3 regions of the Clostridium sp. BJN0013 genome follow, and region 2 is predicted to be linked to each of the others. Evidence: riboswitches for the same ligand, from Rfam matches in the RefSeq annotation. Region 2 holds a riboswitch; each other region holds the start of a gene.
The links. A riboswitch is a leader RNA that binds a small molecule or an ion and turns the genes downstream of it on or off. The one in region 2 is predicted to bind S-adenosylmethionine.
Positions count from the first base shown of each region.

Region 1 (4,490 bases), 1.2 Mb from region 2:
ACCTTTAAATCCTATTTTTAATACTTTTTCGTAATCATGTACCCACTGTATTGAAGATCTAAAAGATGCCGTCTCATTAACTATAAATCTGGATTTCAATGTATCTTTAGGATCATAAGTTAGTTTTAATGTTTCTTCAGGAAGAGTTTTCGCTAAATCTTCATGAAAAGTTTTTCCTTTCCAATAAGGTGCAATATCTTCTATTACAACTTCAGTATCTTCTTTAGAAATATTAAAAGGCGACTGTACTCTATTAGGTAATTCCCTTATTGCAAGATCTAAAAAATCTCCGTCAAGTTCTGGATATAAAAGCCCATATCTTCCTTGATACCCTGCTCTACCAACAATAAGCTGAGCATTGTCAATATATACAGTTATATTTTCTGCAATGTGTTTCAATGCTTTTGACCATCTTAAAATAAGCGGTTGACCTTCCGTCTGTTTAAATGACTCGGTAAAATATTTTGCTCTTTCAATATCAATACGAGGTTTACTTCTTTCAAATCCTTTTAAAATCTTAAATACCCTCTTATCGGCATACTTATTAACTTTTCCCTTTGCTTCATCTTGTATTTTTTCTTCTTGAGGTGATAAAATTACATTTGGCATATTATTATCTCCTTTCCACCCAATTCATATCATATTTAAAGTATAAAATCTGTTTAACTGTTCCTAAGTCAATTTTCATTATTTACTTTACTGTATTCATATCTTTCATAATTAAAACTTATTTTCAAATTGGAAATAAGTTTATAAAATTAGAGATCAAATTTAACTTATTACAAGCATACAAACACTTACAATAAATTAAATTTGATCTCTAGTTTTCTAGTCAGTCCAAATAAATATCCACCAGCTTAGCTGGTGGTTTTTCCTAAGCCCTATAAGGGCACATTACCAGCATTATGCCTCAAGGCATCTTAAAGATCTCGCCAGCCGCAATTTATGTTACTTGCTACCCTTAAAAGGGTCCATGTATTCCTTCATACTTACTTGGTCGGCGATCATATCTTCTTTCTGTTGATTTCTTATATATTCTTCTATTGCTTTTTTATTTTTTCCAACTGTGTCTACATAGAATCCTCTGCACCAAAAGTGCCTATTTCCATATTTATATTTTAAATTTGAAAATCTCTCAAATATCATTAGACTACTTTTTCCCTTCAAGAATCCCATAAAACTTGAAACACTTGTCTTTGGTGGTATCGATAAAAGCATATGTATATGATCTTCACATGCATTCGCCTCTATTATTTCTACACCTTTCCATTCACAAAGTTTCCTTAATATTTTTCCTATCTCTTTTCTTTTTTCTCCATATATTTCTTTTCTTCTATATTTGGGTGAAAATACTACATGATATTTACATCTCCATTTAGTATGTGATAAACTATTACTGTCCATTTAGGGCAAACCTCCTTTGATTATAGATTTGGTTGACGAGACCTCTTCTATTTTATCAAAGTGAGGTTTTTTGTTCACCGCTTAAGCTATTCTGAACACACCTGCATAGCAGGTGGTTTTCATATAGACAAAAAAAAACTTCCTGTGGAGAAACCACAGGAGGTTGTATCCTCTTGTCTCTCATCTTTCAGGATATACCTGCTGGAATTAGCACCATTGAATGAAAAAAATCATTTAGGTTGCCGGGCATCACAGGGCCAGTCCCTCCACCTCTCTTGATAAGAAGTTATTTAATTCATTTTTAATTTACGTACATAATATAACTTTTAAAATGCTTTGTCAACATAAAATTTTTATTTATTACTAATTTATCTCTTTATTTTCATTATATTTTACTGTCAATACATCTTTCCAAAAGTAAAGCCGCAGCCCCTATTGAAATTGCATCCTCTTTAAAATATCCATCTCTTTTGAAAATAACCTTTTCAGGAACATATCTTACACATGTTTCATAAAACAGATCCGAATTAATTAAAGGTCCACTTAATATAACACAATTCAAATCCAATAAATCACTATAAAATTCTATACTTTTCCCCAATTTAGAGGCAACATCAAAAATTATCTTTTCAGACAGTTCATTGTTTTTTTGAACTGAAAGGCATACCTTATCAAAATCAACATCTTGATTTGTATTGATAACCATATGCTCAAAAGCATATTCATTATCATCTGCTGTTTTTATAATTCTATCTTGTAAAATTGTCCCTTCTCTTATTCTCAATCCACAATTAAAATAAGCTAGATTTTTAAATTGTTTTCCACTGCCATATAAATACTCTGCAATAACAGCTGAATTTGCACCATTTTCACTAACTACATTACATTCCAATTTTTTTTCAAGTATTTCGTCTATATTCACATCATTCCAGATATCTGTTTCAATTCCAAGTCCTACTCCAATAAGATCAATAAACTCTAAATTTAACTCTACGTAAGCATCACTTATAATTCTCACAATTTTTTCTACAACTTCATTATATGAATCGGAAGAATTAACATAAAAACTCTTCTTATAAAAAATCTCCATTCTTAAATTTACTATGGAAACTTGTGCATGAGTTTTAGATATATCTATCCCTACAATATAAAATCTACATAAGTTTATATCATATAGAATAGGTTTTCTACCTCCTGTAGATTCTCCTATACATTTCTGTACTATAATACGTTTTTCTTCAAGAGGACCCATAATACGATTTAATGAAGTCAACTTCATTCCTGTTTTAAGCAGGATTTCATTCTTAGTCATGGCTCCATCTTTCTGAATTAAATTAAATATGTTTTTTTCATCCGGGTTTAAATCTTTAAATAATTTATAATTGTCCACCATAATTATCATACCTTTAAAAATCAAATACAAAAAACTTACCCCTATAATAAACTGAAACCTGGAGCTATGTCAATAGCATAACAGTGAAAAATATATTATTGACAGGATTAATTTAAGTATGTTAGTATTTAAATAATTAAATATTAAATTCTTATCAAGAGAGGTAGAGGGACTGGCCCTGTGATACCCGGCAACCTGATTGTTTTCATTGGTGCTAATTCCAGCAGGCATGTATTTGCTTGACAGATGAGAAACTTGAATGAAAGACTTTCTTGTAACTCATAGCAAGAAGGTTTTTATTTTAGTTATAAATTTATGTTTTCTTTTTACCAAAACGGTTAAAACATTAAATGGTGTAAATTTTCTTATGCTATTTAATATCAAAATAACAAGGAGGACGTCATGAACATAAAAATAAATGGAGATCCTAAAGAAATAAATAATGGATTAACAGTAACAGAACTTTTAAAAATTGGAAATGTGGAAATGCCAGATATGGTTTCTGTGCAATTAAATGATGAATTTGTAGACAGAGCTAACTTTTCAACTACTGTACTAAAAGAAAATGACAAAATAGATTTCTTATATTTTATGGGTGGTGGAACTTTTGGATTATAGTGAAGAACAAATAGAAAGATATTCAAGGCATATAATACTATCAGAAGTTGGAGTAGAAGGACAGGAAAAACTTCTTAATTCCAAAATACTCATAATTGGAACTGGAGGCCTTGGAGCACCTGCGGCTATGTATCTTGCAGCTGCAGGAATAGGAACCCTTGGTCTTGTAGATGGAGACAATGTGGACCTTTCCAATCTTCAAAGACAGATAATACATGAAACTGAAGATGTAGGAAAACCTAAAGTTCAGTCTGGAAAGGAAACTGTAAACCGTTTAAATCCTGATGTAAATGTAATTACCTATAATGAATTGGTAGATTCTCGTAATATTTTAGACATTATAAAAGATCAAAACTACGATTTTATTATAGATGGTACCGACAATTTTCCAGCTAAATTTTTAATAAACGATGCTTGTGTACTTTCTGAGAAACCTTTTTCCCATGCGGGAATAATAAGATTTAATGGTCAACTCACCACTTATATACCTAATAACGGTACACCTTGTTATAGATGTATCTTTCAATCACCGCCCCCTGATGGAGTAGTGCCTACCTGCAGAGAAGCAGGAGTACTTGGTGTTATGGGAGGGGTAATAGGTACTCTTCAGGCAACAGAAGCAATTAAATATTTACTTAATCTTGAAAATAATTTAGCTGGATATCTTTTAACTTACAATGCACTTACTATGGAATTTAGGAAAATAAAATTAGGTAAAAATGAAAACTGTGGAGTATGCGGACAACATCCTACCATAAAAAATCTTATAGATTATGAACAAGCAGCCTGCGACTTAAAAACTGGACAATTAAAAGGGTGATTATATGATTTATATAGATAAATTAGAATATGAAAAGATTGTAGAACAAGCGAAAAATGAATTTCCTCATGAATGCTGCGGATACTTGTCAGGAAGTACATCTGGAGAGGATATATCTATAAAAAAAATATTTGCTTTAACAAATACAGATAAAAGCAGTGAACATTTTTCCATGGATCCCAAAGAACAGTTTAATGCTTTAAAATGTATAAGAAATGCAGGACTTAAGATTATCGGGAATTACCATTCACATCC
Region 1 is NZ_CP162495.1:1,741,243-1,745,732, reverse strand. Features, by position in the region: gene AB3K27_RS09160 (pyruvate formate lyase family protein) at 1-609, opposite strand, end outside; gene tnpA (IS200/IS605 family transposase) at 949-1,404, opposite strand; SAM riboswitch class I at 1,582-1,689, opposite strand; gene AB3K27_RS09150 (ROK family transcriptional regulator) at 1,790-2,827, opposite strand; SAM riboswitch class I at 2,946-3,050, shown strand; gene thiS (sulfur carrier protein ThiS) at 3,200-3,415, shown strand; gene AB3K27_RS09140 (ThiF family adenylyltransferase) at 3,405-4,235, shown strand; gene AB3K27_RS09135 (M67 family metallopeptidase) at 4,240-4,490, shown strand, end outside.
Region 1: linked by a shared signal. The riboswitch ahead of tnpA (IS200/IS605 family transposase) and the one ahead of AB3K27_RS15185 (nitrogenase component 1) in region 2 are both predicted to bind S-adenosylmethionine.

Region 2 (4,490 bases):
TTTCCTGATTACTATACAAGATTAAAATTACTTGAGGAAGAAGCAAAAGCATATTGGAAGAAATAATGAGTTAAACTAAAATTGTGCATTAGGGATAATTAAAACGTAACCAGAATATCCCATCAATGGAGTAGAAGCTGAATAATTCTTTTATCCAGCTCAGACTGTAGACAAATGGCATATTTTTATTTTTCAAAATGTGCCATTTGTCTACAGTCTGAGCCCTGGTAGATTCCAGGGCTTTTTATTATAAAGGCTTTTATCTGGTATTTGAGAGATATCTCATACTTCTTTGGTTGGGTAATTTGAGACAATTAGAAAAACTTGTTTCAGAACTTGGATTAATTGCCAATACTATATTCGGATATGGAAGAGGAATTGAGAATATAGATAAAATACCAGAGGAAATAAATGCGCATTATATTACTATTTCATGGCCTGTATTTGAAAGTCTTATAATAAATGGTCCTTATGTAGGATATTCAGGTGGACTTAAACTCTTAGAAGATATATATTCTGTAGTTCTTACAAGATTTAATTGATTTATAGGAGGGTATATATGAATTATAAAGTTGCAGTTGCAAGTAGTGATGGCAAATTTGTAAATGAACATTTTAGAAAAGCAAGCCAATTTTATATATATAAAGTGGAAAACGGGGATTATGAATTTGTAGAGTTGAGAAAAATAGATGACATCCTTAGCTGTGGAAAAGAAAGTCACTATGATAAAATTTTGTCTATTGTTAAACATCTTTCAGGGTGTAGGATAGTTCTGGTTAGCCAAATAGGTAGAGAAGCTGCTATATTTTTGAATAGAAATGGAATTGAAGCTTTTGATATAACCCAATCTATAGATGAGGCTTTAAAAAAGTTAATTAAATATTATTCCAGAATAGATAAAATTAATAAACCATGTAATTAGAAATTATATATACAATTTCTTTTGAAAGGGGATTTTTTATTGACATTATTCAACTTTAGTTGACTGGGAAACCAGAGGCTTTAAATAAAATTTATATTTAAAGTTTTTGGTTTTTCTATTTTTGCTGGAAAGGCCAAAGGAGAAATATTAGGACTTATTGAGGTATTAAATAAATTAAAATTACCTGTTACATTACAACAATTAGAGATAGAAGATGGTGTTGATAAAAAAATATATGGAGCTAAAAGACATAGCTTCAGTTCCAATTACTGGACTTGAATATCCTGCTTTATATATAATTCTCATATTCTAAGTATTTTAATATTTTACTAAATTTATATCAATAATATAAAAGATATATAACTAAGAAATTTTTTAAAATTATGTAAAAATAAGTTGACAGAGATTTTATTGTGGTATATAATCAAATTATTATATATCAATAATTTATTTTCTTATCAAGAGAAACTGAGGGGCTGGCCCGATGAAGTTTCAGCAACCAGTATGTTTTGTTTACATGCAAGGTGCTAAATCCTGCAGGTTTAATTCTGAAAGATGAGGAAAGGTAACGTGCTAAAAATTATATTTTAGAGCAGTAGTCTTCCTCATTATTTGAGGGAGACTTTATTTTTTAAAATCTTATCATATGACTTAACTTTTAGTTGACTGGAAAACCAGAGGCTTTAAATAAAATTTTAATTTTATTTAATAGCCTCTGGTTTTTTATTATTTACTATAACTATATTAAGGAATTAAGAAATAAACACTTAGTACAGAAAGATATTATCTACAATAGTTAGGGCAGTAGAAAATTCGGCTGGGTTTACCAGAGATACTGGATACTAAATATTATTGAATATTTAGTATCTTTCGGTATATATTTCCATAATGGTGTAAAAATTAATTTTTATAAAGGAGATGTTTTCATGTCTATTAATATTAAGGTAATAGAATCGGCAACTAGGGAAAACAGACTTAATTCTATTACTGGTTATAGTGGAACAGTTAAGGATCTTGTTAAAAAAGTGCAATGTGGATGTCTTAAAAATGAGGAAAGGTGCTTTAGTCAGGCTAGTAACTGTAGTTCTGGATGTGCCCAGGGGTATTTGTCACGTGTATTGGATGCTGCCATTGTAAATCATGGTGCCATTGGATGCTCTGCAGATGTAATTGGGGAAAATACTACTTTCAAATGGGGACAGAATATAAGAAATTGGGAAAAGAAAGATGTAAATGTGATAAACACTAATATGACAGAGGATTCTACTGTATTTGGCGGTAGAGATAAGTTAAAGGAAGGTATAAAAGAAGCATATAAGAGGTTTAAACCTAAGGCTATATTTGTTACTACTTCTTGTGCTTCGGCAATTATTGGAGACGATATTAAGAGTATTACAGATGAAATGGAAAAAGAAATAAAGATTCCTGTGGTACCTGTTTTCTGCGAAGGATTTAGATCAAGAATATGGGCTTCAGGTTTTGATGCAGCGTTTCATGCCATATTGACACGTATAGTGAAACCACCTAGAAAGAAACGTCCAAAACTTGTAAATATGATAAATTTTAATGGAAGTGCTAGAGATTATATAACTGAAATACTATCAAAACTTGGGCTTATTCCTCAATTTGTAGTACCTTTTGCTACTATAGAGCAGATATCTAGAATGTCGGAGGCTGCAGCTACTATTAGCATATGTGGTACTTTAGGGGGATATTTGGGAAATGGATTAGAACAGCAATATGGTGTTCCTTATGTAAAGTCTATTCAGCCCCACGGTATTGCAGGTATGGATAATTGGCTCAGAGGACTTGGAAAAGCTGTAGGCAAAGAGAAAGAAGTAAAAGATTATATAGATAATGAAAAGAAGATAATAGCACCAGAACTTGAAAAAATCAGAGAAAAGTTGAAAGGAAAAAGAGCAATAGTAGGGATGGGACCAAGTTTTTCTCACAATTATATAAGAGTATTAGGTGAATTAGGTATTGAGGTAATATGGGGAATTTCCTGGCATTTCGATCAGCATTACGATCATGGAGGCATACCGGAATCATCCATTGCACTATCCAAGAGAGATGAAGATATCCCAATAAGCATATGTGATGTTCAAAATTTCGAAATATTAAATTTGTTGAACAAATTGAAACCGGATCTTTATATAGCCAGGCACCCAGGTACTACAATATGGCCAACTAAGATGGGAATCCCATCTATAATGATATCAGATGAATACAGTGCCTTTGGATATAGGGGAATTATAGATTTTGGTCACAGCATAATAGATACCTTGGAAAATAACAGCTTAGCAGAGAGCTTATCCAAAAGGATAAGGCTTCCATATACTTCCTGGTGGTTTAAGCAGGATACATTTAAATTTCTTGAAAATGAGGTGAAATAATGAGTGGAGTGGTTGAAGAATTAAGACATGTCTGTGCACTTGGAGGATATGAATCCGTACTTGCTATAGAAAGGGCAGTACCCATAATACATGCTGGACCTGGGTGTGCAGCAAAAATCTGGTCCACTTTAGGGCTTCAGAATGGATGCCAGGGCACCGGCTATATAGGGGGTCATTCAATACCATGTACTAATGTAGGAGAAAAAGAAGTGATATTTGGAGGAACGGATAAATTGCATGAGGTTATTTCAAATTCCTTTAAGGTATTGGATGCAGACTTATATGTTGTATTAACTGGATGTACTTCAGATATTGTAGGAGATTATGTAGGAGAGATAGTAGATGAATTTAGAGAAGAGGGCAAGCCTATAGTATATGCCGAGACCGGAGGATTTAAGGGCAGCAATTTTTTAGGTCACCAACTTATAATAGATGCAATAATTGATCAATATTTAGAACCATCGGATGAAATTGAAGAAGGATTAGTTAATGTGTGGGCTACTGTACCATATCAAGATACATTCTGGGCAGGAAACTTTGAGGTTATTGAGAAACTTTTAAATTCAATAGGAGTAAAAGCTAATATTATTTTTGGACATGGAAAGGGAATAAATACATTAAATAATATACCCAAGGCACAATATAACCTGATTATATCACCCTGGCTAGGGCTTGAGAATGTAATACATTTAAAAGAAAAGTTTGGAACGGAATACTTTCAATATCCTATTCTCCCCATAGGACCAAAGGAAACGGGAAAGTTTTTAAGAACAGTAGGAAATTTTTTAGGAATAGATGCTAATGTTGTTGAAAGTGAGATAGAAAGACAGGAGGATAGATATTTTTATTATTTAGAAAGAGCTGCCGATGTTCTCCTCGAAACTAGATTACTTCCAAAGCATTTCGTAACCATATCAGACAGTGCTTATTGTTTAGCTTTATCTAAGTTTTTAATAAATGATTTAGGGCTGCTGCCCAAAAAGCAGTTTATAACAGAAGGAGTTCCCAAAGAATATGAAAAACAAGTAAAACAACATTTTAAAGGTTTCTATAATGATATTGTTCCAGAGATCGAATTTACAGATGATGGAGGAAAAGTAAATGAATATTTGAGAAATAGCAATTTTAGAACTAAACCATTAATACTTGGAAGTGGTTGGGATAGGGCTATT
Region 2 is NZ_CP162495.1:2,954,133-2,958,622, reverse strand. Features, by position in the region: gene AB3K27_RS15200 (DUF5661 family protein) at 1-66, shown strand, start outside; gene AB3K27_RS15195 (hypothetical protein) at 306-542, shown strand; gene AB3K27_RS15190 (NifB/NifX family molybdenum-iron cluster-binding protein) at 560-922, shown strand; SAM riboswitch class I at 1,375-1,484, shown strand; gene AB3K27_RS15185 (nitrogenase component 1) at 1,849-3,318, shown strand; gene AB3K27_RS15180 (nitrogenase component 1) at 3,318-4,490, shown strand, end outside.

Region 3 (4,490 bases), 710 kb from region 2:
CCTGTAAAAGAAAATCATAACCATAATAGGAATTTCCTTTAAAGCTAGGTGTTGGAACTGCTATAACTGGTTTTTCAGTACCAGTAAAATCTTTAACAACTGCTTCTATATCATCACCAATCATTTCTACCATACATCCTGTTACAACAACATATATATCTCCATCCATTATCTCTAATGTACTTTTTATTTGTTCCTTCAATCTTTTTTCTCCACCAAAAACAATATCCCTTTCCGTCACATTTGTGCTAGGCAGGGATGTTGCTCCACAATAACCTCCTCCTAGATAAGCTGAACCAGAATTAGTTGCATTGTGTAAATTATAGCCACAACCTGAAGCTGCATGTATAATGGGTATTGCTCTAGAAATAGCTCTTAATGTAGACAGTGCACCTCCTAGTGCACATGAGTATCGTGGTCTGTCAACAAACTTGCTCATCTTTCCTCCAATCTGCCATCCGGCTGACTAATATTTTATAATTTAAAATTGTATTTTATCTATTCTATCAAAGAGATCTGTAGACAGATATCTCTCTCCTGTATCAGGCAATAGAACTACCACATTTTTTCCTTTAAATTCTAGACGTTTTGCAATTTGTGTGGCAGCAAAAGCTGCTGCACCTGACGAAAAACCTACTAATAACCCTTCTGTCCTAGCCAAATCTTGTGCAGTTTCAATTGCTTCTTCATTTCTAACCTTGTATATTTCATCAATATTTTCAAATTTAACTAATTCTGGCACAAAATTTGCCCCTATCCCTTGCAGTTTGTGGGGACCAGGTACTCCTCCAGATAAAACTGGCGAATCATATGGCTCTACTGCAATTATCTTTATATTAGGATTTTTTTCTTTTAATCCTTCACTAACCCCTGTAATTGTCCCTCCTGTCCCAATTCCAGCAACAAAAGCTGCAATCTCTCCCTCTAAATCATTCCAAATTTCAACTGCTGTTGTTTCTTTGTGTATTTTAGGATTCACTTCATTAAAAAATTGCTGAGGTTGAAATGAATTTTCAATTTGAAAAGAAAGTTCTTCTGCCCTTCTTATTGCGCCCTTCATTCCATCTTTTGCGGGTGTTAGTATTAGTTCAACATTTAATGCTTTCAATAGCTTTTTACGTTCATCACTCATACTTTCAGGCATGGTTATGATAATATGATATCCTTTTGCAGCAGCTACAAACGCTAGGCCAATTCCTGTATTACCACTTGTAGGTTCAATAATTACAGTATCTTTATTTATTAATCCCTTTTCTTCAGCATCTTCTATCATAGCTAGAGCAATACGATCTTTAACTGAACTTAGAGGATTAAAATATTCTAGTTTTGCAATTAAATTACCCCTTATTTTTTTTTCTCTGTTATAATCAGTCAACTGTAACAATGGTGTATTTCCCACCAATTCAGTTAACTTTGTAGAAACTCTGTCCATGTAATCACTCCCTATTTAATACCTTCTTTCTTAAAAAGAATTCATTTTCTGCCTTTTTACACCTTTTAATGATTTATGTTCATCACTTCTCTTGTAATATCTTATTATTGTTTTTAAGGTCTCATCAAGTTTCATATTAATACCAAATACAGAAATGTTATTTTTCCCTAATTGCTTTTCTGAACCAGGTCCGCATCTACTACATAATAAACATCTGCAATCAGAAATAGTTTCTATTTTTCTTTGAATCTTGGGATTAATGTTACCACAAGAATGTTTAGATAAATATGAACTACAATTTCCATTACTCTTTTGATTCTTCTCAACTAATCTTTCTCCTAAATTCTCATAGGTTTCATCATCATTTACTTTTATTATAAAAAAAGAATTTGAAGCTCCGAAATGTTTATCAATGTTGACTCCATCTGTTGAAGCAACTGCAATATTATATCCCATTAATACCATCTCCTTATCTAAAATACTTATCATATCTAAATTTTTAAAGTATCTCGTCTGAAACTTAACATATCTTCTTTCCTGCTCTAATGTATTTAACACTCTTAAATTAAATATGTTAAAGATTAACTATATAATACATATAGAAACTCTAAAAATAGAAAAGGCTATATTTTTCAGTAAGAAAAACATAGCCTCCAGTTTCCTAGTCAACCATTTTTTAATATTTTATCCGATCGCTACCATTGCTAACACGCCCATCTTCTATCAAAGTAGGGGATAAGCACTGCTACGCGCCTGGATAAGTTCTTCTAAGGTTCAGATGGAGAGAGTCATCCTTATAAGCAAACTCCATCTGAACCTTAGAATCACTTGATTATATTTAGAGTTCTCAAAATAAAAAAGGCCTTATTCTTCAATAAGAAAAATAGCCTCTATTAACAAAAATAATTCAATAAAATTTCTACTTTTCTTATCTCTCAGAGTATTAAATATACTCTGTAGGAATTAACACCGATACATAAAATGTCGGTTGTCGGGTTTCACAGGACCTATCCCTCCACCACTCTTGATAAGAGTAACTGTATTAACTTAAATTAATTTTTTAAATATTTATAACAATCATTATGTAATTAATATTATATTAATTATGCTTTACTATGTCAATACTAAATTTGTAAAAACTCACAGTATTTGTTCAAATAAAAGCCCCGATTTAAATCAGGGCCTTTTATCTAAAAGTTTATCACAAGTATAAAACATACTTTATATTCTCATTAAGTTTAAATTGCTTTCTATATATTATATACGACGTCTTCATAAATAGTTACAGATTTTATTATTTTAAAAAAAACAAGTTTTTATAATTCTTTATAAGCCCTTCTGGTTTTTTTTCTCCAAAAAACTTATACCTTAAATAATCATCAACATATATGTTAAATGGAACTAATAAAAACCATATTATAGCATAGAAAATACATATCTGTCCCAAAATATTTCCCCAAATATTAGAATAATCCCATATTTCAAGCTGAAGCCATATATTTAAAATAATCCCTGCTGCAAATTCCAACACTAAAATTATAAGGGTGCCTATCAAACACTGTTTCCACATCTTACGATTAGAAAAAGCATTGCTTTCATTTAATTTTCCAATAAAGAAAGCCGCTATACCTCCCACTATCAGCATAGATATATGTGTCCATCCACGCCATAAGCCTTCTAAAATCATATAAATGCTACCCATTATAAATATTAAGATTAAATCCTTTTTTAAATTTTTATACTTATATGTCATAATATATCCTCCAAATTATTTTGACCTAAAATTTATTCTTTAAATCATATTTATAATTTATCAATATTATCAAGTATGTGATAAATACTCCTTTATTATGAATAATTTATACACCAAAACAATTTTTTATGTTGTGAATGCATTTATCCGAACACGGAAATCAGCTAATACTTCCATCTTTTTGAAAAAGATTTATCTTGATTTCCATAAACAATTGTTTTAAAATTTAATAAATCATGATAATTACCATAGAGGTGTTACAATCAATGTTTTCAGACAATGTACAAAAATTATTTTATATATTGGATAATTTAAAAATTGAATATAAACTATATAATCATGTAGAAATGAATACTGTTGATGACATCAACAAATTAGATATACGATTCCATGGACAGTATTGTAAAAATCTTTTTTTAAAAAACAGCAAAGGTGATATCCACTATCTTGTAATTTTGATGGATTGCAAACGGGCGGATTTAAAAAAATTGGCACAGACTATACATAGTACAAGGCTGTCATTTGATACAGAAGAGAACCTGTACAAGTATCTTAAACTGAAACCAGGCTCTGTTACTCCTTTTGGATTAATAAATGACTTTCAAAGAGAGATTGTGGTATTAATAGATAGTGATTTAATCGATATGAATGCAATTAATTTTCATCCTAATATAAACACATCGACAATTACTGTATCCTATATGGGATTAAAAAAATTTTTAGATTGGCATGGAAATAAAGTATATAATGTTTGTATATGATTAAACAATTAAAAGAAATTGCATTTTTGAAGAAATCTTTATGTACATCACAGTAAATATTAATTGATCATAAGGATATATAATCTACAAATTCATCATTTCTCAATAAATCTCTCAATGATGATATTTTATTATTCTATCAATGACAGGCTTATACATTAATAAAACTATTTAATACATCTTAATTTTCTATTACTGATTATATAATGTATCAGTAGTAACTATAGCATATTCATTATCACTTTGATTAAGTATTTTTATAAAATTGGCAAATATACCCGAACCAATAATCTTTCCATTAGTCTCATAATCTAATACAGGTGATGATTTCAAATCTGTATATATTTTAATATAGGTGGTATTGATTTCAACATATAATCCTGAAGATTTCACTAATTCCTTTGAACTTGATCCAATATCACAACATAATAATTGATTTAAATTTTCAATATTATCCAGAGACGAGCTATTTCTATCGTATGAAAATAACTTTATTGTATTATCTTTAATACCTAAAAGTAATCCTGAATTTATTCTATCTACA
Region 3 is NZ_CP162495.1:3,659,345-3,663,834, forward strand. Features, by position in the region: gene AB3K27_RS18900 (nitrogenase component 1) at 1-439, opposite strand, end outside; gene cysK (cysteine synthase A) at 482-1,432, opposite strand; gene AB3K27_RS18910 (NifB/NifX family molybdenum-iron cluster-binding protein) at 1,463-1,888, opposite strand; SAM riboswitch class I at 2,358-2,466, opposite strand; gene AB3K27_RS18915 (hypothetical protein) at 2,727-3,185, opposite strand; gene AB3K27_RS18920 (prolyl-tRNA synthetase associated domain-containing protein) at 3,452-3,946, shown strand; gene AB3K27_RS18925 (SGNH/GDSL hydrolase family protein) at 4,139-4,490, opposite strand, start outside.
Region 3: linked by a shared signal. The riboswitch ahead of AB3K27_RS18910 (NifB/NifX family molybdenum-iron cluster-binding protein) and the one ahead of AB3K27_RS15185 (nitrogenase component 1) in region 2 are both predicted to bind S-adenosylmethionine.